3 regions of the Streptomyces sp. NPDC003042 genome follow, and region 2 is predicted to be linked to each of the others. Evidence: riboswitches for the same ligand, from Rfam matches in the RefSeq annotation. Region 2 holds a riboswitch; each other region holds the start of a gene.

Region 1 (6,911 bases), on a different contig from region 2:
GGCACCGCCCTGCTCGCCGAGGCACTGGCCCGCGCCGCCCCGGGCCGGACCGTGCACACCGGCGTACTGACCGGATCCGACCACGTCGTGCGCGGCCAGGGACGCGCACAGCTGCGCGCCACCGGCGCCGTCGCGGTGGACATGGAGTCCGCGGCCACCCTGTGGGGCGCCACCCGCGACGGCCCCTCTCCAGCGGGAGCCGGACGCCCTGTTGCGGCCGTCCGGGTGATCGTGGACGCTCCTGAGCACGAGCTCGTCCGTATCGGCACTGTCCGCGGTGGAATATCGGCCTTCCGTGTACTGCGTGCCGTACTGCCCGCGTTTTATGAATGGCACCGTTCTTTGCTGCTCCCCAGGAGGTGAGCCAGATGGCCATGCCGCTGCGCCAGACCATCAGGGTCGGGACGTATCTTCTCGAACAGAAGCTCCGCAAGCGGGAGAAGTTCCCGTTGATCGTCGAGCTGGAACCGCTCTACGCCTGCAACCTCGCCTGTGAAGGCTGCGGGAAGATCCAGCACCCGGCCGGAGTGCTCAAGCAGCGCATGCCGGTGGCCCAGGCCGTCGGCGCCGTACTGGAGTCCGGTGCGCCGATGGTGTCCATCGCGGGCGGCGAGCCCCTGATGCACCCCCAGATCCACGAGATCGTGCGGCAGCTGGTGGCGAAGAGGAAGTACGTCTTCCTCTGCACCAACGCGATGCTGCTCCGCAAGAAGATCGAGAAGTTCACCCCGTCCCCCTATTTCGCCTTCGCCGTGCACATCGACGGACTGCGCGAGCGGCACGACGAATCGGTGGCGAAGGAGGGCGTCTTCGACGAGGCGGTCGCCGCCATCAAGGAAGCGAAGAAGCGCGGTTTCCGGGTGACCACCAACTCCACCTTCTTCAACACCGACACCCCGCAGACCATCATCGAGGTGCTGAACTACCTCAATGACGACCTCCAGGTCGACGAAATGATGATCTCGCCCGCCTACGCCTACGAAAAGGCCCCTGACCAGGAGCACTTCCTCGGCGTCGAACAGACCCGGGAGCTCTTCAAGAAGGCCTTCGCGGGCGGCAACCGGCGCCGCTGGCGGCTCAACCACTCCCCGCTCTTCCTCGACTTCCTGGAAGGAAAGGCCGATTTCCCCTGCACGGCCTGGGCCATTCCGAATTACTCCCTCTTCGGCTGGCAGCGCCCCTGCTATCTGATGAGCGACGGCTACGTGCCCACGTACCGGGAACTGATCAACGACACCGACTGGAGCAAGTACGGCCGGGGCAAGGACCCGCGCTGCGCGAACTGCATGGCGCACTGCGGCTACGAGCCGACCGCCGTCCTCGCCACCATGGGCTCGCTCAAGGAGTCCCTGCGGGCGGCCCGCGAGACGATCGGCGGCAACCGCGGCACGTCGGCATGACCGGGGCAGGAGCGGAGCCGGGGGGCCGGGGCAAGGGCTTCGACCTGACCGCGCTGCTCGCCGAGCGCGGCGGGGAGCGCTACGAGCTGCACACCCGCCACCTCAACCACCAGCTGCCCCGGATGCTGCGCACCATCGGCTTCGACAAGGTCTACGAGCGGGCCGAGGGAGCCCACTTCTGGGACGCCGAGGGCAACGACTACCTCGACATGCTGGCCGGGTTCGGAGTGATGGGCCTGGGCCGGCACCACCCGGTGGTCCGGCGCGCCCTCCACGACGTGCTGGACGCCCAGCTCGCCGACCTCACCCGCTTCGACTGCCAGCCGCTGCCCGGGCTGCTGGCCGAGAAGCTCCTCTCGTACAGCCCGCACCTGGACCGGGTCTTCTTCGGCAACAGCGGCACCGAGGCCGTGGAGACGGCCCTGAAGTTCGCCCGGTACGCCACCGGGCGGCCCAGGATCCTCTACTGCGACCACGCCTTCCACGGGCTGACCACCGGCTCCCTGTCGGTGAACGGGGAGGGCTCCTTCCGCGACGGCTTCGCCCCGTTGCTGCCCGACACCAGGATCGCGCTCGGGGACCTCGCCGCCCTGGAACGGGAGCTGGAGCGCGGGGACGTGGCCGCCTTCGTCGTCGAGCCGATCCAGGGCAAGGGGGTCCTGGCCGCCCCGCCCGGATTCCTGCTCGCCGCGCAGGAACTGCTGCACCGGCACAAGGCGCTGCTGATCGCCGACGAGGTGCAGACCGGCCTCGGGCGCACCGGCGATTTCTACGCGTACCAGCACGAGCCGGGCGTGGAACCGGACCTCGTGTGCGTGGCGAAGGCCCTGTCGGGCGGCTATGTGCCGGTCGGGGCGACCCTGGGCAAGGACTGGATCTTCAAGAAGGTCTATTCCTCCATGGACCGGGTCCTCGTGCACTCCGCGAGCTTCGGCTCCAACGCGCAGGCGATGGCGGCCGGGCTGGCCGTGCTGTCGGTCATGGAGGACGAGGAGGTCGTCGCCAACGCCCGCGCCATGGGCGACCTGCTGCGCGGGCGGCTGGCGGCGCTCGTGGACGAGTACGAACTGCTGAAGGAGGTGCGGGGCCGGGGGCTGATGATCGGCATCGAGTTCGGCCGGCCGTCGTCCCTGGGGCTGCGCAGCCGCTGGGCCATGCTCCAGGCGGCCCGCAAGGGGCTGTTCGCGCAGATGGTCGTGGTGCCGCTGCTGCGCACGCACCGGATCCTCACGCAGGTCTCCGGCGACCACCTGGAGGTCATCAAGCTCATCCCGCCGCTGATCGTGGACGAGCGGGACGTGGACCGGTTCGTCGGAGCCTTCCGGGAGGTCATGGACGAGGCGCACGGCGGCGGCTCGCTGATGTGGGACTTCGGGAGAACGCTGGTGCGGCAGGCCGTCGGTCATCGCTGACCGACCGAGCGACTGGCCGGCCGGTCGGCTGGGCGGTCGCTCGGCTGGGCGGTCGACTGGCGGGCCGGCTGACGGCCTGCCGCACCGGCGTCAGTCGAGCAGCCGGTCCCGGAGCCGGGCGAGGGTCTCGGGCGTGAGCCCGAGGCCCTCGGCCAGGTAGCGCTCCACCCCGCCCCACTGCTCGTCGATGGTCTCGTACGCGGCGACCAGGTACTCGGCCCGCGCGTCGAAGAGCGGCGCCAGCAGCTCCATGACCTCGGGGGAGCGCGCCTCGGGAGCGTCGCTGCCGCGGCGCACCCGGTAGCGGTTGTGCGGGGCGTTCGACTCCAGGTAGTCCGCCAGGACGGCCTCGCGCTCGACGCCGAGGGCCAGCAGCGTGACGGCGATCGACAGACCGGCCCGGTCCTTGCCCGCCGCGCAGTGCATGAGCGCCGGCACGCTGTCCTCGGCGAGCGCGTGCACGACCCGGCTGTGCTCGGCGGTACGGGTACGGATGATGACGCGGTACGACCCCGCCATGCGGGCGGCCGCCCTACCGTCGCCCAGGAGGGCGCGGAGCTGGTCGAGGTCGCCGTCGCGGACCATCGTCCAGAACTCCCTGCCGTCGGCGGGGTCCGTCAGAGGGATGTTGACGTTGCGCACCCCCGGCAGCTCCACGTCGGGGCCCTCCAGGGCGTGGTCGGCGCCGTTGCGGAAGTCGAAGACGGTGTGGAGGCCGAGCGACGCGAGGAACTCTGCGTCGGTATCGGTGGCATGCGCCAGATGTCCGCTTCGGAACAGTCGTCCCGACCTGACCCTTCGTCCGTCGGTGGTCGGCAGCCCGCCCACGTCACGGAAATTGCGCACTCCGGTCAATTCCGGCGCGGGTTCGGGCCGCGCGGTGTCGGGCTGGGGTGTGGGCTGGGGTATTCGCTGGGTCACGTGTACTCCTCCGCTTCGTCCGGGGTGTCCGAATTACTCCGGTTGAGGTCAACTTGCCATAGACGGAGGCGAGATCGGGCCGGGCTCCGTGAGCCAGATCATACGGTGACCGTGCGTGCCTGATCGCGAAAGCCGAATTCCCATGCCGGGACGGTTGTTGGGGGCGTGGAATGGACGCAGGGTGACGGGAATTCCGTCGCCGCCTCATATCTGTGATTGCGTCAGGGAATTCGTGGCTTGTTGGGTGCGGGTCCACTCGATTACCTTCGCGACCAATCCGGGTGGACCGCCGAATCCTGCCGCCGCCCGGGAACCGCACCCGACTATCGACGCGCGCGGCAGGAGCGGGGGAACCAGGTAAGCCGCCGTTCCGGATCTCTTTCCGGAACGGCTCGGGGTGAAGCCGTACACGTCCCGTACGTGTAAGGCCGGACATCTCCAGTCCGAACCCGACAGCTCACCTCGCAGGCGACGGAGAGGAATTCGCCATGCCTTCAAAGGGTAAGCACCGCCGTCCGAAGTCCCGCTCCATCTCCCGAGGTCTCGCTGTCGCCGGTACCGGTGGCGCCGCCCTGGCGCTGCCCCTGATGGGCGCCGCGGGCGCCCACGCCGCCGCCCCCGCGGTGGTCCCGGCCGCCGCCCCGGTGCAGGCCGCGCAGCTTCCCCAGGCGCCTCAGGCCGCCCCCGCCGCGGCCCTCGCCGCCGCGCCGACCGTCTACACGGTCGCGCCGGGCGACTACCTCTCGAAGATCGCCGCCGAGCGTCAGCTCTCCGGCGGCTGGGAGCAGCTGTACGCCGACAACCGTGAGGCGGTCGGCAGCAACCCCTCCCTCATCCACCCGGGTCTGAAGCTGACGCTGGGCGGACAGAGCCAGGCGGCAGCGGAGCCGGCTCCCTCCGAGAAGCCGAAGGAGCCGAAGAAGGCGAAGGAGCCGAAGAAGCGGCAGGCTCCGGCGACCCCCTCGTCCGCGGGCAAGGCCTCGGCTCCCGAGTGGTCCTCGACCGGCTCTTCGGCGTCCGGCGAGGCGGCGTCCGGCGCGGGTACGGCCCCGGCCAAGACCTCCGGCTCCGGATTCGTGTCCCCGGTCAGCGGTGGGATCTCCACCCCGTACCGGATGGGCGGCAGCATGTGGTCCTCCGGTTACCACACCGGCGTCGACTTCATGGCGAGCAGCGGAACCACCGTCAAGGCCGTAGGCGCGGGCACCGTCGTCTCCGCCGGCTGGGGCGGCTCGTACGGCAACGAGGTCATCGTCAAGCACGCCGACGGCAAGTACTCCCAGTACGCCCACCTGTCCTCCCTCGCCGTCTCGGTGGGCCAGAGCGTCACCGGCGGCCAGAGCCTCGGGCTCTCCGGTTCCACCGGCAACTCGACCGGCCCGCACCTCCACTTCGAGATCCGCACCGGCCCGTCCTACGGCTCGGACATCGACCCGGTGGCCTACCTCCGCACCAAGGGCGTGAGCATCTGACGGCAGCCGCCGTCGGAGCACTGACACGCACGAGGCCGGGGCCCCGAGAGGGGTCCCGGCCTTCTGTGTACTTATTCCTTATCCCCCGGGTGGTATAGATCACGGTCCGTCAACCCCTCATTACGTTGGCGTAGGTTGGCGACGGGGGTGAAGGATGGCTTCCCGTGGCAGCGACGACGACGACACTCAAGACCATCGGCTCGTACGCGGCGATCGGGGACAGCTTCACCGAAGGCGTGGGGGACCCGGGACCCGGGGATTCGTATCTCGGCTGGGCGGACCGGCTCGCCGTACTCCTGGCGGATCAGCGTGACGAGCACGACTTCCGGTACGCGAACCTCGCGGTGCGGGGCAAGCTCCTCGACCAGATCGTGGCCGAGCAGGTCCCCAGAGCCAAGGCACTCGCGCCGGACCTGGTGACCTTCTGCGCGGGCGGCAACGACATCATCCGGCCCGGCAGCGACCCCGACGACGTGGCGGAGCGCTTCGAGGCGGCCGTGGCCGACCTCACCGGGACCGTCCGCCAGGTCATGATCACCACCGGCTTCGACACCCGGGGCGTGCCGGTCCTCAAACACCTGCGGGGCAAGGTGGCGACGTACAGCGCACACGTGCGCGCCATCGCCGACCGGTACGACTGCCCGGTCCTCGACCTCTGGTCGCTGAAGTCCGTACAGGACCGGCGCGCCTGGGACGGCGACCGGCTGCACCTCTCGCCCGAGGGACACACCCGCGTCGCGCTGCGCGCCGCGCAGGTGCTCGGATTCCAGGTGCCGACCGATCCCGACCAGCCGTGGCCGCCCATGAGGCCGCGCGGATCGGTGGACGTGACGCGGGACAACATCCAGTGGGCCCGCGAGCACCTCGTGCCCTGGATCGGGCGGCGGCTGCGCGGGGAGTCCTCCGGCGACCACGTCGAGGCGAAGCGCCCGGACCTGCTGCCGCTGTAGGACACCCCCCGGGCGTGTTGTCCGCCCGCGCCGGGCCGGCTCGTGGCCGGGCACGGCGCGGGCGGAAAACCGTCCGGCGGAATCCTTGGTGGCCGGTGCGCGTTGGGATGATCGTGGACGTACGACCGTCCCGCCCCAACCTGCACCTTTCCCAGGAGGCGCCTTGACCGGCTCCCTGCCCCCGCGTCCCCGGCTGCGCGCCCTGCGGTCCGAAGCCTTCGGCGCGGATCCCTCCGGCGAACGGCTCGAGCGGATCCTGCGCTCGCCGAACTTCGCCGACGGCGTCTTCCAGAACCCGGTGGGCGCCCGGACCAGGCCTTCCGGATCGATGGCCGAGTTCGCCAAGATCTACCTCCACAAGGAGCAGCGGGCCCGGCGCAGCCCCGGCGCGCCGGTCCCGGTCTACCCGACGACCCTCGCCGAACTGGCGAAGCCGCCGGTCAGCGGGCTGCGCCTGACGTGGATGGGGCACTCCAGCGTGCTCGCGGAGATCGACGGACGCCGGGTGCTCTTCGACCCGGTGTGGGGCGAGCGGTGCTCACCCTTCCCCTTCGCCGGTCCCAAGCGGCTGCACCCCGTACCGGTGCCGCTCGCCTCGCTGGGCGAGGTGGACGTCGTGGTGATCTCGCACGACCACTACGACCACCTCGACCTCCCCACGATCAAGGCCCTGGCCGGTACGGGCACGGTCTTCGCCGTCCCGCTCGGCGTCGGCGCGCACCTGGAGCGCTGGGGCGTGCCGCCGGACCGGCTGCG
Region 2 (6,911 bases):
TCGTACCGCAATCGACGGCCGCGACGCGGGTCATGCGTCCGCTTCCGTCTTCTCGCCGCACGGGGTGACGCACGGGCCCTTCGCCCACCACTCCGGCAGCATCGCCAGGGCCTCGTCGCCGAACGGGTTCACGCCCGGTCCCGCGGCCAGCGAGTGGCCGACCAGCACGTGCAGGCACTTGACCCGGTCCGGCATGCCGCCGGCGCTCGGGAAGCCCTGGAGCACCTCGATGGCGTCCCGGCGGCGGATGTAGTCCTCGTGGGCGGCCTGGTAGGCGGCGGCGAGTTCCGGGTCCTCGGCGAGCCGGGCCTGCATCTCCTTCATCACCCCGTTGGCCTCCAGGGTGCCGATCGCGGAGGCCGCGCGCGGGCACGTCAGGTAGTACAGCGTCGGGAAGGGGGTGCCGTCGGGCAGCCGCGGGGCGGTCTCGACGACGTCCGGCTGCCCGCAGGGGCAGCGGTGGGCGATGGCGCGCAGTCCGCGCGGCGGGCGGCCGAGCTGCTGCTCGAACGCCTCGATGTCCGCGTCGGTCGGCTCGGTCCGGTCGGTCTGGGGCGGGGGCGTCTGCATGCCTGGAGGAAGTCTCTTCGTTCGCGGTTCTATGAGGATGGGGAGGGGTGCCGGGGCCGGGCCGCCGAAGCGGCTCAGCCGGCGGGGCGGTCGGCCTTGTCCACGCCGTCCCAGACGTTGGAGTACCAGGGGCGGTCGGAACCGGCCTGCCCGTCGCGGCGGGGCGCGGCGGCCTCGGAGCCGGGGTCGTTCATGATGTAGCCGATCTCCCCCGGGCGCAGGAAGTGCAGGTGCTTGCGCGCCTGCTGTTCCGCGTAGGCAGGGTCCTGCCAGCGGGCCTTCTCGTCGCGGAGCTGTTCGAGGCGCTTGCGCGCGTCGTCGGCGGCCCGCTGCTGCTCCGCGATCTCCGAGCGCTGGGACACGTACTGGCGCATCGGGTACGCGAGGGCGACGACCAGGGTACAGAGGACGAGCACCAGCAGCGCCGCCCGGCCGGTGAGCCGGCTGCGGCGGATGTGGCGGCGGGACTGCGAGCGGTAGACGTGGGCCGCGGTCCGCTCCCCGAGCTGCTTCAGCCTGGTCGCCGTGGAGAAGGTGGAGAACCGATCCCGGTTCCCGGCCATTGATCCCGCCTCCCCTGTGTACGCGCTACGCACTACGTCCCCGCACACGGTACGGGACCGGGTGCGGGGACGTATGGAGGCTGGACGGCCTGGCTCAACCCTTGCTGTGCCTGATCAGTTCGCAGGGCGCTGTGCCTGATCAGTTCGCAGCGCTGTGCCTAATCAGTTCGCAGGGCGCTGTGCCCACTCAGTTCGCAGGGCGCTGTGCCCACTCAGTTCGCAGGGCGAAACCGGGGGAACGCCGAGCGGCCCGCGTACACCGCGGCGTCGTCGAGGATCTCCTCGATGCGCAGCAGCTGGTTGTACTTGGCGACGCGGTCCGAGCGGGCCGGGGCGCCGGTCTTGATCTGGCCGCAGTTCACGGCGACGGCGAGGTCGGCGATGGTGACGTCCTCGGTCTCGCCGGAGCGGTGCGACATCATGCACTTGAAGCCGTTGCGCTGGGCCATCTCGACGGCGTCCAGGGTCTCGGTGAGCGAACCGATCTGGTTCACCTTCACGAGAAGGGCGTTCGCGGAGCCCTCTTCGATGCCGCGGGCGAGACGCTCCGGGTTGGTGACGAAGAGGTCGTCGCCGACGATCTGGACCTTGGAGCCCAGCTTGTCGGTGAGGGTCTTCCAGCCGGACCAGTCGTCCTCGTACAGCGGGTCCTCGATGGAGACCATCGGGTACGCGGAGACGAGCTCCTCGTAGTACTCGGTCATCTCGGCGGCCGTGCGGGACTTCCCCTCGAACTCGTACAGGCCGTCCTTGTAGAACTCGGACGCGGCGACGTCGAGCGCGAGCGCGATGTCCTTGCCCGGGACGTAACCGGCCTGCTTGATGGCCTCGACGATGAGGTCGAGCGCGGCGCGGTTGGACTCCAGGTTCGGGGCGAAGCCGCCCTCGTCACCCAGGCCGGTGGAGAGGCCCTTGGTGTGCAGGACCTTCTTGAGGGTGTGGTAGACCTCGGCACCCCAGCGCAGCGCCTCGGAGAAGGACTCCGCGCCGATCGGGGCGATCATGAACTCCTGGATGTCGACGTTGGAGTCGGCGTGCGACCCACCGTTGAGGATGTTCATCATCGGAACGGGCAGGAGGTGCGCGTTCGGGCCGCCGAGGTAGCGGAAGAGCGGGAGGTCCGAGGCCTCGGACGCGGCATGCGCGACGGCGAGGGACACGCCGAGGATGGCGTTGGCGCCGAGCGAGCCCTTGTTCTCGGTACCGTCCAGGTCGAACATGGCCTGGTCGATCAGACGCTGCTCGGTGGCGTCGTAGCCGACGAGCTCCGGGCCGATCTGCTCGATGACGGCGAGGACGGCCTTCTCTACACCCTTGCCGAAGTAACGGCTGGGGTCACCGTCACGAAGCTCGATGGCCTCGAATGCACCGGTGGAGGCGCCGGACGGAACGGCAGCACGGCCGGTGCTGCCATCGTCGAGGCCCACCTCGACCTCGACCGTGGGGTTGCCTCGGGAGTCCAGGATTTCCCGGGCTACGACGACGTCGATGGACGGCACGAGCATCTCCTTCTGGGATGTGACGCTGGGTGTGCGGTGGCGTGTGGGCCGTGGGACGGCCTTGCCGACTAGAGCCTAACCGGATCCGGGCACTGGGCCGGCCTACCGCCCGGGTCCTGGGACGAAAAAGGGGCTGAATACCCCTGTTCCCGGACATAGGGATCCGGCGACGAGGCTGGACACGCCGCCGCCCGGCGCGTGGGGGGATACGCGCCGGGCGGTGGGATGGTGCTGGTGTGTCAGGTGTTACGCCGGGATTCAGCTGAGCTTCAGCTTCTGGCCCGGGAAGATCAGGTCGGCGTCCGAGACGATGTCCTTGTTCAGCTCGAAGAGCTTCTCCCAGCCGCCCTTGACGCCGTTGGCCTCGGCGATGGTGCCCAGGGTGTCGCCCGACTTGACCTCGTACGAGCCGTTCCCGGTCTTGGGGGCCTCGGTCTTCGGAGCGGTCGGCTTCGGAGCGGTCGGCTTCGGGGCCGGCGCCTCGGAAGGCTTGGCCGTCGACTTCTTCGTCTCGACCTTCGGCTTCACGGTCTCGGCCTTCTTCGTCTCGGTCTTCGGCTTGGCGGCCTCGGCCGCGCCGCCGGTGTACGCGGCGTTGGTCAGGCCGACGCCGCAGTGCGGCCACGCGCCCTTGCCCTGGCCCTTGAGGACCTTCTCGGCGATGGCTATCTGCTGGGCCTTCGACGCCTGGTTGGCCTGCGCGGCGTACGCCTTGCCGCCGTAGCCGGCCCACGTGGAGGCCGAGAACTGCAGGCCGCCGTAGTAGCCGTTGCCCGTGTTGATGGCCCAGTTGCCACCGGACTCGCACTGCGCGACCTTGTCCCACTGGGACGCGGTGGCGGCGCTGGCGGTGCCCGCGGCCATCAGCGGAGCCGCGACGGCGACACCGGCGACACCGGCGAGCGTGACGATACGAACGGCCTTGGAGCCGCGACGGTGCTTGCCCTTGCCGGAAAGCAGCATGGTCTTCTCCTCACCGACGCCTTCGAGGTGAGCTGTCGGGTTCGGGCGGATGAGTTGCCCGGCCACGCGACCTAGCGCGTGTCTTAACCCCAAGCCGGTACGTGCCGTCTCTCAACGGCCTTTCCCGGCGCCTACCTTGGTTCCCCCGCTCCTGCCTTCGGCGCTTTACGCGACGACTGTTCCCCCCGTCCGCCGGCAGGATTCGGCGATGCGGTCGAAGGAGCCCGCGGTGGCGAGCGATTCAGAAGGTAGACAGGTCTCCCCCCGATGTTCAACGAGCATCATCGGGGGGAAACGGGCCTACTTGCGCTCATTCCGAGCACGTTTGCGCAGGTGAGAGGCGGGTTTGCGGAAGCCTCGGGGCGAGACACGCCAGTTGACCGGAAGAGACGCATGTCTCACTTGCCGATAAGCGACATTCAGGTCTTTTCTGGGTGTCCGAACTGCCCCTATTCCAGGGTTAGATCCAGGTTCTGGCCGGGCTTGATGAGATCCGCGTCCCCGCCGATGACCTGCTCGTTGGCGGCGTAGAGCTTGTTCCAGTCGCCCTTGAGGCCACTCGCGTCCGCGATGGCCGTCAGGCTGTCGCCCGGCTTCACGGTGTACGTGGGCACCGACGCGGCGTCAGGAGCGGACGGCGTCGCCTCGGTGGCCGCCGGACCGCGGTGCTTCCCGCCGCCCTCGACCGTCCCGTCGGCCGGGGTTTCGGTGACGGCGCCCGGGGTGGCGGGGGCCGTGGGGGTGGCCGGGGCCGTCGGGTCCGGCGAGATGCCGGGGACGGGCAGGCCGGACGGGCTTCCCGGCGTGACGGGAGTCAGCGGCACGCCCGGGGCGCCGGTGGTGGCGTCCGGAGCGGTGGTCGGCGGAGCGGTCGGGTCCGTCGGCGGCATCGTGTAGTCCGGCTCGGGCATGACGGGCAGTCCGCTGATGGCTCCCAGCGGGTAGTCCGGCAGACCCGACGGGCTCGTGGCGGGGGACGTGGGCGCCGCGGCCCCGGGCACCGGCCGCGGGGTCGGGGCCCCGAAGTCCGTGGGGCCGGCGGACCCGGTGACGGGCACCGAGGCGTCCGGCCGCGTCGGAGTGGGGGCCACCGGCACGACCGGGGTCAGACCCGGGTCCACCTGGGCGGCCGGCGCCTGCTGGGTCAGCCCGGCCGAGGCCCCGCACAGCGGCCACGCCTCGGGGCCCTGCGAGGCCAGCACCCGCTCGGCGACGGCGATCTGCTGGGACCGGCTGGCGAGGTCCGGGCGCTCCGCGTAGGCGAGTCCGCCCGCGTTCTTCCACTGCTCCTGCGTGAACTGGAGCCCGCCGTAGGCCCCGCTGCCGGAGTTGGCACTCCAGGTGCCGCCGCTTTCGCAGTCGGCGACCTTGTCCCACGTGGTGGTGTCCGCGGCACTCGCGCTGGTGGCGGCGAGCAGCGGCAGGGCGAGTGCGGAGCCGGTGACTCCGGCGGTGACGACCAGGGCGGGTACCTGGCGGGGGCGTCTGTGGCGGCCGTTCCCGGAACGCATGAGGATGCACCTTTCGCATAACAGCGGGGTAACGGCAGAACCTAGCGGCCTTCGAACGATTGTCACAAGTTCGGGCGGGAACTGACTTCCGGTCAGCCGGACTTCGCGGAGGACTCAGTGGCCACCGGGCGTGAACCGGACCGGCAGGGTGCGCAGACCCCGCATGATCAGACCGCCGCGCCAGCGCAGGTCAGCGGGGGGAACGGCCAGTTCCAGATCCGGCAGGCGCGTCAGCAGGGTCGCCAGCGCCGTCTGTCCTTCGAGCCGGGCGAGGGGCGCGCCGAGGCAGTAATGGATTCCGTGCCCGTATCCGAGGTGCTGATTGTCACTTCGGGAGAGGTCCAGGGTGTCGGGGTCGGCGAACCGCTCGGGGTCGCGGTCGGCCGCCGCGAGGACGACCAGCACCGGGTCGCCGGCCGCGATGTCCTGCCCCCCGAGGGTCAGCGGCTCGGTGGCGAACCGCCAGGTCGCCAGCTCCACCGGGCCGTCGTAGCGCAGCAGTTCCTCGACGCCGGTCTCCAGCAGGGCGCTCTCGCCCGCCGCGAGGGAGGCCTGGAGGCGCTCGCGCTGGTCCGGGTTCATGAAGAGGGAGTGGACCCCGTTGCCGATGAGGTTCACGGTCGTCTCGAATCCGGCGAACAGGAGGATGAAGGCCATGGCGGTGGCCTCACCCTCCGTCAGGTGGTCGCCGTGGTCGCTCGCCCGGATCAGGTCGGAGATGAGGTCATTGCCCAGATCATCCCGTTTGCGATGGATGAGCTCACCGAGGTAGGTCCGCATCTGCTTCACGGAACGGGCCACTCCGCCGCGCGGACCCCCGCCGTGCCGGATCATCATCCCGGCCCAGTCGCGGAAGTCGTCCTGGTCCTCCCGTGGTACGCCGAGCATCTCGCAGATGGCGTAGATGGGGAGCGGGAAGGCGAACTCGTGGATCAGGTCCGCCGTTCCCTTCGCCGCAAACTGATCGATGAGGTGGTCCGTGAGTTCCTGCACCCTCGGAGCGAACTCGGCGACCCGGCGCGGGGTGAACGCCTTCGACACCAGCCGCCGCAGCCGGGTGTGGTCCGGCGGGTCGATGTTCAGCAGGTGCGTCATCAGCTCCGCCTTGCGCTCCCCCGGAATCCCGGTCCTGCCCTTGGCGTGCGCCGACCCGGCGTGGTGCGCCGGGTTCTTGCTGAGCCGCTGGTCGGCGAGGGCCTGGCGGGCGTCGGCGTACCGGGTGACCAGCCAGGCCTCGACCCCGCTGGGGAGCTTGGTGCGGTGCACGGGCGCGTGCTCGCGCAGCCACGCGTAGGCGGGGTAGGGGTCGGTCGCGAACTCCCAGTCGAAGAGGGTCGGACCCTGGGGGGAAGAGGCGTCGGCCGGGGTTGCGGAGGTCTGCTCGTGCACGCGATGACCGTATCCCGGCTCGTGGTCACCATCCGATACGGGTGGTTCGTCGCGGCTGTCCGTAGATCGTCCATCGCTTGACCTCAGCTTGCCCGACATTCCTACTTTCGGTTTTGTGGACGTGAGGATCTTGAAGAGCAGTTTCGCGGTGGTGGAGAGACGGGCCGAGCACGCCGTCAAGTTCTTCTACGCCCACCTCTTCTGGCACAACCCCGGAGTACGCGACCTCTTCCCGGCCTCCTTGGAGGACATGGAGCGGCAGCGGGACCGGCTCTTCTCGGCGCTCACCCATGTCATCACCCACCTGGAGAGCGAGACGCTCGTCCCCTATCTCCGCGACCTCGGCCGCGACCACCGCAAGTTCCTGGTGGCCCCCGAGCACTACGCGGCCGTCGGCACCAGCCTGCTCGCCGCCC
Region 3 (6,911 bases), on a different contig from region 2:
CAGCTCCTTGAGGCCCAGCGTCAGCGGCTGCCCGTCGACCAGCGCGACGTTGTTGATGCCGAAGGACTCCTCCATCGGCGTCAGCTTGTAGAGCTGCTCCAGCACGGCCTCCGGGTGGAAGCCGTTCTTGATCTCGATGACCAGGCGCAGCCCGTGCGAGCGGTCGGTGAGGTCCTTGACGTCGGCGATGCCCTGGAGCTTCTTCGAACCGACCAGGTCCTTGATCTTCGCGATGACCTTCTCGGGGCCCACCGCGAAGGGCAGTTCGGTGACGACCAGACCCTTGCGGCGGGGCGTCACGTCCTCCACCGCCACCGTCGCGCGGATCTTGAAGGTGCCTCGACCGTTCTCGTAGGCGTCCTTGATCCCGGAGAGGCCCACGATCCGCCCGCCGGTGGGCAGGTCGGGGCCCGGCACGAAGCGCATCAGCGCCTCCAGGTCCGCCTGCGGGTAGCGGATCAGGTGGCGGGCGGCCGCGATGACCTCGCCCAGGTTGTGCGGGGCCATGTTGGTGGCCATGCCGACCGCGATCCCGGAGGCGCCGTTGACCAGCAGGTTCGGGTAGGCCGCGGGCAGGGCGACCGGCTCGCGCTCCTGGCCGTCGTAGTTGGCGGTGAAGTCGACGGTGTCCTCGTCGATCGACTCCGTCATCAGCGACGTGGCGTCGGCCATCCGGCACTCTGTGTAACGCATGGCGGCCGGCGGGTCGTCGTTGCCGAGCGAACCGAAGTTGCCGTGGCCGTCGACCAGCGGCAGCCGCATCGAGAAGGGCTGCGCCATGCGCACGAGGGCGTCGTAGATCGACGCGTCACCGTGCGGGTGCAGCTTGCCCATGACCTCGCCGACGACGCGGGCGCACTTCACATAGCCGCGGTCGGGGCGCAGGCCCATCTCGTTCATCTGGTAGACGATGCGCCGGTGCACCGGCTTCAGGCCGTCGCGGGCGTCCGGCAGGGCGCGGGAGTAGATCACCGAGTACGCGTACTCGAGGAAGGAGCCCTGCATTTCGTCGACGACGTCGATGTCGAGGATCTTCTCCTCGAAATCCTCCGGCGGCGGGGTCTTCGTGCTGCGGCGGGCCATCGCTGCGCGGCTCCTTAACCAAGAATCGGGGTGTACTCGGGGTGTACGGGGTCTCTGACGGGGGTTGACGCGGACCATTGTGGCCCGAGGCGCCGACAACGCCGACTCCGACCCAGGTCCGGACCGGGAACTTCTACGGCGTCCGGCGCGCTTGCATACAGTGGCAGGTCTGACAGAAATCTCTGCATCGCGATCGAAGGGACCACATGCCCATGGGTCACACGGCCACAGCTCAGGCCGGCTCCGGCGGCCTGACAGCGACCGAGCACCGGCTGGCCAACGGCCTGCGCGTGGTGCTGTCCGAGGACCACCTCACCCCGGTCGCCGCCGTCTGCCTCTGGTACGACGTCGGCTCCCGCCATGAAGTCAAGGGGCGGACCGGCCTGGCTCACCTCTTCGAGCACCTGATGTTCCAGGGCTCGGCGAGCGTACCGGGCAACGGACACTTCGAGCTCGTCCAGGGAGCCGGCGGCTCCCTCAACGGCACGACCAGTTTCGAGCGCACCAACTACTTCGAGACGATGCCGGCCCACCAGCTGGAACTCGCCCTGTGGCTGGAGGCGGACCGCATGGGCTCGCTGCTGGCCGCCCTGGACGACGAGTCCATGGAGAACCAGCGCGACGTCGTCAAGAACGAGCGCCGACAGCGCTACGACAACGTCCCGTACGGCACCGCCTTCGAGAAGCTGACCGCCCTCGCCTACCCCGAGGGCCACCCGTACCACCACACCCCGATCGGCTCGATGGCCGACCTGGACGCCGCGTCCCTCGAGGACGCGCGCAACTTCTTCCGTACGTACTACGCGCCCAACAACGCCGTGCTGGCGGTCGTCGGCGACATCGACCCCGAGCAGGCGCTCGCCTGGGTCGAGAAGTACTTCGGCAGCATCCCGGCGCACGACGGCAAGCAGCCGCCGCGCGAGGGCTCGCTCCCCGAGGTCATGGGCGAGCAGCTCCGCGAGGAGATCGTCGAGGAGGTCCCGGCCCGTGCGCTGATGGCGGCCTACCGCCTCCCGCACGACGGCACCCGCGAGTGCGACGCCGCCGACGTGGCGCTGACCGTGCTCGGCGGTGGCGAGTCCTCCCGCCTGCACAACCGGCTGGTACGCCGCGACCAGACCGCCGTGGCCGCCGGATTCGGCATGCTGCGCCTGGCCGGAGCGCCCTCGCTCGGCTGGCTCGACGTCAAGACCTCCAGCGGTGTCGAGGTACCCGCCATCGAGGCCGCCGTGGACGAGGAGCTCGCGCGGTTCGCCGCCGAAGGCCCCACGGCCGAGGAGATGGAGCGCGCCCAGGCGCAGCTGGAGCGCGAATGGCTGGACCGGCTGAGCACGGTCGCCGGCCGCGCGGACGAACTGTGCCGCTTCGCGGTGCTGTTCGGCGACCCGCAGCTGGCGCTGAGCGCCGTCCAGCGTCTCCTCGACATCACCGCCGAGGAGGTGCAGGCCGTGGCCGCGGCCCGACTGCGCCCCGACAACCGCGCGGTGCTGGTCTACGAGCCGCTGGCCGACGGTGACGCCGACGAGACCGACGAGACCGACGAGAACGAGGGGGCGGAGCAGTGAGCGACACCGCAGCCGTCACGATGACCTTCCACCCGCGGCCGCAGGCCGGCGAGGCCAAGCCCTGGGCCTTCCCGGCCCCCGAGCGCGGCACGCTCGCCAACGGCCTGACCGTGCTGCGCTGCCACCGCCCCGGCCAGCAGGTGGTGGCGGTCGAGGTCAACCTCGCCGCCCCGCTGGACGCCGAGCCCCAGGGCCTCGACGGCGTGGCCACGATCATGGCCCGCGCGCTGTCGGAGGGCACCGACAAGCACTCCGCCGAGGAGTTCTCCGCCGAGCTGGAGCGCTGCGGCGCCACGCTCGACGCACACGCCGACCACCCGGGCCTGCGGGTCTCCCTGGAGGTCCCGGCCTCGCGCCTGCAGAAGGCGCTGGGCCTGCTCGCCGAGGCGCTGCGCGCTCCCGCCTTCGCCGACAGCGAGGTCGACCGGCTGGTGCGCAACCGGCTCGACGAGATCCCGCACGAGCTGGCCAACCCGCAGCGCCGCGCCGCCAAGGAGCTCTCCAAGGAACTCTTCCCGGCCACGCTGAGGATGTCGCGGCCGCGCCAGGGCACCGAGGAGACGGTCGCCCGGATCGACGCCGGGGCCGTACGCGCCTTCTACGAGGCCCACGTACGCCCCTCCACCGCCACCGCGGTGATCGTCGGCGACCTGACCGGCATCGACCTGGACGCGGTGCTGGCGGACAGCCTGGGCACCTGGACCGGCGGCACCGCCGAACCCCTCCCGGTCCCGCCGGTGACGGCCGACGACACGGCGCGCGTGATCATCGTGGACCGGCCCGGCGCGGTCCAGACGCAGCTGCTCATCGGCCGGATCGGGGCGGACCGCCACGACATCGTGTGGGCTCCCCAGGTGCTCGGCACGTACTGCCTCGGCGGCACCCTCACCTCCCGCCTGGACAAGGTGCTGCGCGAGGAGAAGGGGTACACGTACGGCGTGCGCGCCTTCGGCCAGGTGCTGCGCTCCACCGCCGACGGCAAGGGCGCCTCGATGCTCGCCATCAGCGGCTCGGTGGACACCCCCCACACCGGTCCGGCGCTGGACGACCTCTGGAAGGTGCTGCGCACCCTCGCCGAGGGCGGCCTGACCGACGCCGAACGGGACGTGGCGGTGCAGAACTTGGTGGGCGTGGCCCCGCTGAAGTTCGAGACGGCGGCCTCCGTGGCCGGCACTCTGGCCGACCAGGTCGAGCAGGAGCTGCCGGACGACTACCAGGCGCAGTTGTACGCGCGGCTGGCCGAAACGGGTACGGCGGAGGCGACTTCGGCGGTCGTGAACGCCTTCCCCGTGGACCGGCTGGTCACGATCCTGGTCGGCGACGCGGCGCAGATCGAGGAGCCCGTGCGGGCCCTCGGGATCGGCGCCGTGAGCGTCGTCGGCAACTGAGCGGCGGCTGACCGGGAACCGACCGGCAACTGGCTGTTTCTTGAGGGGCTCTGGCGGATGATCCGCCGGAGCCCCTTTTGCCCGTTTAGTGGTGTGGTTGCTTGTATGCGGTGTGGCGTACGCAACAAAAAGGCGCGTCTGTTTGGCGATTGGCTGATGATCCGCCTAGCGTCGGCCGTGCTGTTCGTCAGTGTGCCCGCCGCACCCGCGGCACCGGACAGCGATCGCCGAGTCCCCGTCAGGCGCGAGCCTGGGGAGCCGGGGACCCACATGCGTCCCTGGGGTGAATCGGACCGCCTCGCAAGAGGAGGCCCGTAGGAGACCTTCCTGCTCCGAACCCGTCAGCTAACCCGGTAGGCGAGAGGGAAGGAAAGGATCAACCCCTTCATGGCGTTTGGCAGTCGTGTTGCCGGTGACAAGCCCGTCAACAAGCACCGTGGTTCGAGCCGTCTGAGCCGCAAGACCGCCGGCTACGCCGGTATAGCCGCCCTCGCCACCACGGGCGTGGTCGGCACCCTGGCCGCCCCGGCATTCGCCGCGGACGCCGGCGCCCCCTCCATGGAGGACACCGGCCAGAACGCGATCGTCGTGGCCGACGGACTCCAGGGCGAGATCAAGGCACAGGCCGAGTCCCAGCAGCTCGCCGCCGACGCCGTCGCCGCCCAGGCGCAGGCCGAGGCCGACGCGAAGCAGCGGGCCGCGGAAGCCAAGCGGATGGCCGAGGCCAAGCAGAAGTCCGAGCGCGAGGCCCGTGAGGCCGCCGAGCGCGCGGCTCGCGAGGAGGCGCGCAAGCGCCTGAACACCTTCGTCTCCCCGATCGCGGGCTCCTACGTCAGCACCTCGTACGGCGCGGGCGGCGGCATGTGGTCCTCCGGCAGCCACACGGGCATCGACTTCCACGCCTCCCTCGGCACCTCGATCCGCGCCGTCGGCGCCGGTACGGTCGTCGAGGCCGGCTGGGGTGGCGCGTACGGCAACAACGTCGTCATCAAGCACAACGACGGTACGTACACCCAGTACGGGCACATGTCCTCCCTCAGCGTCTCCGCCGGCCAGCAGGTCGCCCCGGGCCAGCAGATCGGCCTGGCGGGCTCCACGGGCAACTCCAGCGGCGTGCACCTGCACTTCGAGGCCCGCACGGGCTCGCAGTACGGCTCGGACATCGACCCGATCGCGTACCTGCGCTCGCACGGCGTCAACGTCTGACGCACAGCGCACAGCACTTCCACGCTGAAGGCCCCGGCTTCCGAGTCGGGGTCTTCTTCGTTTTCCGGCCGCGCATGGCGCGTATGAAATGTTTCGGATTTCCCGCCGTCATCGGAAATTATCCTGTGTTGCAATAGAGTCGCAGCACGGACGATCCCGGCGATGGCGCCGGGAATCGAAATCAAGCGGAGGTCCGGTCTTGCGTATTCCTGCGCACGCGGTATGCACAGCGATCCGCGACGATATCGTCTCCGGGTTCTTCGGGCCGGGCGGCCGGCTGACCGAGGAGGTGCTCGCCCGTCGCTACGGCGTCTCGCGCGTCCCCGTCCGCGAGGCGCTGCGCACCCTGGAGTCCGAAGGGTTCGTCACCACGCGCCGCCATGCGGGCGCCTGCGTCGCCGAGCCGACCGAGCAGGAGGCCGCGGACCTGCTGGAGCTGCGGTTGCTGCTGGAGCCGCTGGCCGCCTCCCGGGCCGCCGGGCGGCGCAGCGAGGGCCACCTGAAAGTGCTGCGCGGGCTGGTCAGACTGGGTCAGGAGCGGGCGCGCAGGGGGAAGGGGGAGGACCTGCGGGACCTCGGAGGCTGGTTCCACGAGACGCTCGCCCAGGCGTCCGGCAGCCCGGGGCTGATCGCCCTGCTGACCCAGACCCGGCACAAGATCGCGTGGATGTACGAGGTGGAGGCGCCGGCCCGGCCCGTGGACTCCTGGACGGAGCACGGGGCGATCGTGGACGCGGTGGCGCGCGGGGACGCGGAACGGGCCAGGGCCCTGACCGTGACGCACGCGGAGCGGGCGGCGCGGGCGCACCGGCCGCGCGTGAGGACTTCGCAACCTGCCGTAAACATGGCGAGCGGTCCGCATTAACAAAAGCCCGCTATATAAAAGAGTGGCGCTGCGTCGTCAGTGGCCGAAAAGGGCGGATATGAAGGTGCCCGGAATTCGTGCGGCGCCTGCCGGCCTCTGTTCGCTGTTCGCTGTTCAACGTACGCGGGCATTTCCATTTCGCGCAATTCCGGACGGATCCCAGGCGTCGGGAAAACAGCGAAGCCGCGGTCCCGGGGGTGGCGGGGACCGCGGCTTCGCCGCGCGCAAGCGGACCCGAAGGGTCAGACGGTCTCCGGGAGCTCCTCGAGGCCCTCGGCGACCAGCTTCGCGAGGCGGTCCAGCGCGGTGTCCGCACCCTCGGCCTCGGAAGCGAGAACGATCTCCTCGCCGCCCTGGGCGCCCAGGCCCAGGACCGCCAGCATGGAGGCGGCGTTGACGGGGTCGCCGCCCGCCTTCGCGATGGTCACCGGGACGCCGGAAGCGGTCGTCGCGCGGACGAAGATCGAGGCGGGACGAGCGTGCAGGCCCTCGGCCCAGCCGACGTTGACGCGGCGCTCTGCCATGGTGATGCCCTTCAGGTTCTTACGGTTGTCTAGACCAGTCTCTCACGACACCCGGAATGCCGGGACCGATCTCAGACCCGAATCCACCGCCGCTCGACCCTCCCCAGCTTGCACTGGTTTGCCCCGGGGTGCCTCATCCGCCGCGCGCGCGGTGCGGGGCCCGTGAGCCCGGCCCGCCCGCCCGGTCGCCCCGCCCCTTAGGGTGGCCCCATGACCACCGCGTCGGACCCCTCGTACCCGGCCCACTGGGAAGCGGACGTCGTGCTGCGCGACGGCGGCA

Evidence for each region. Region 2 has a riboswitch for cyclic di-AMP ahead of ACWDYJ_RS13845 (transglycosylase family protein). Riboswitches for the same ligand answer to the same signal wherever they lie in the genome.
Region 1: linked by a shared signal. The riboswitch ahead of ACWDYJ_RS20855 (LysM peptidoglycan-binding domain-containing M23 family metallopeptidase) and the one ahead of ACWDYJ_RS13845 (transglycosylase family protein) in region 2 are both predicted to bind cyclic di-AMP.
Region 3: linked by a shared signal. The riboswitch ahead of ACWDYJ_RS02735 (M23 family metallopeptidase) and the one ahead of ACWDYJ_RS13845 (transglycosylase family protein) in region 2 are both predicted to bind cyclic di-AMP.

What each region holds. Positions count from the first base shown of each region.
Region 1 covers NZ_JBSFTP010000042.1:2,433-9,343, forward strand. The annotation lists gene ACWDYJ_RS20835 (phosphorylase family protein) at 1-363, shown strand, start outside; gene hpnH (adenosyl-hopene transferase HpnH) at 369-1,400, shown strand; gene ACWDYJ_RS20845 (aspartate aminotransferase family protein) at 1,397-2,812, shown strand; gene ACWDYJ_RS20850 (tyrosine-protein phosphatase) at 2,903-3,733, opposite strand; cyclic di-AMP (ydaO/yuaA leader) riboswitch at 4,051-4,219, shown strand; gene ACWDYJ_RS20855 (LysM peptidoglycan-binding domain-containing M23 family metallopeptidase) at 4,222-5,205, shown strand; gene ACWDYJ_RS20860 (SGNH/GDSL hydrolase family protein) at 5,370-6,155, shown strand; gene ACWDYJ_RS20865 (MBL fold metallo-hydrolase) at 6,319-6,911, shown strand, end outside.
Region 2 covers NZ_JBSFTP010000020.1:79,384-86,294, forward strand. The annotation lists gene ACWDYJ_RS13825 (Ppx/GppA phosphatase family protein) at 1-34, opposite strand, end outside; gene ACWDYJ_RS13830 (DUF501 domain-containing protein) at 31-570, opposite strand; gene ACWDYJ_RS13835 (FtsB family cell division protein) at 645-1,133, opposite strand; gene eno (phosphopyruvate hydratase) at 1,346-2,638, opposite strand; gene ACWDYJ_RS13845 (transglycosylase family protein) at 2,891-3,595, opposite strand; cyclic di-AMP (ydaO/yuaA leader) riboswitch at 3,598-3,768, opposite strand; gene ACWDYJ_RS13850 (transglycosylase family protein) at 4,045-5,106, opposite strand; gene ACWDYJ_RS13855 (cytochrome P450 family protein) at 5,221-6,495, opposite strand; gene ACWDYJ_RS13860 (globin domain-containing protein) at 6,611-6,911, shown strand, end outside.
Region 3 covers NZ_JBSFTP010000003.1:70,783-77,693, forward strand. The annotation lists gene ACWDYJ_RS02720 (DNA gyrase/topoisomerase IV subunit A) at 1-1,083, opposite strand, end outside; gene ACWDYJ_RS02725 (M16 family metallopeptidase) at 1,296-2,648, shown strand; gene ACWDYJ_RS02730 (M16 family metallopeptidase) at 2,669-4,036, shown strand; cyclic di-AMP (ydaO/yuaA leader) riboswitch at 4,252-4,411, shown strand; gene ACWDYJ_RS02735 (M23 family metallopeptidase) at 4,424-5,242, shown strand; gene ACWDYJ_RS02740 (GntR family transcriptional regulator) at 5,442-6,107, shown strand; gene ACWDYJ_RS02745 (HPr family phosphocarrier protein) at 6,350-6,631, opposite strand; gene ACWDYJ_RS02750 (bifunctional acetate--CoA ligase family protein/GNAT family N-acetyltransferase) at 6,842-6,911, shown strand, end outside.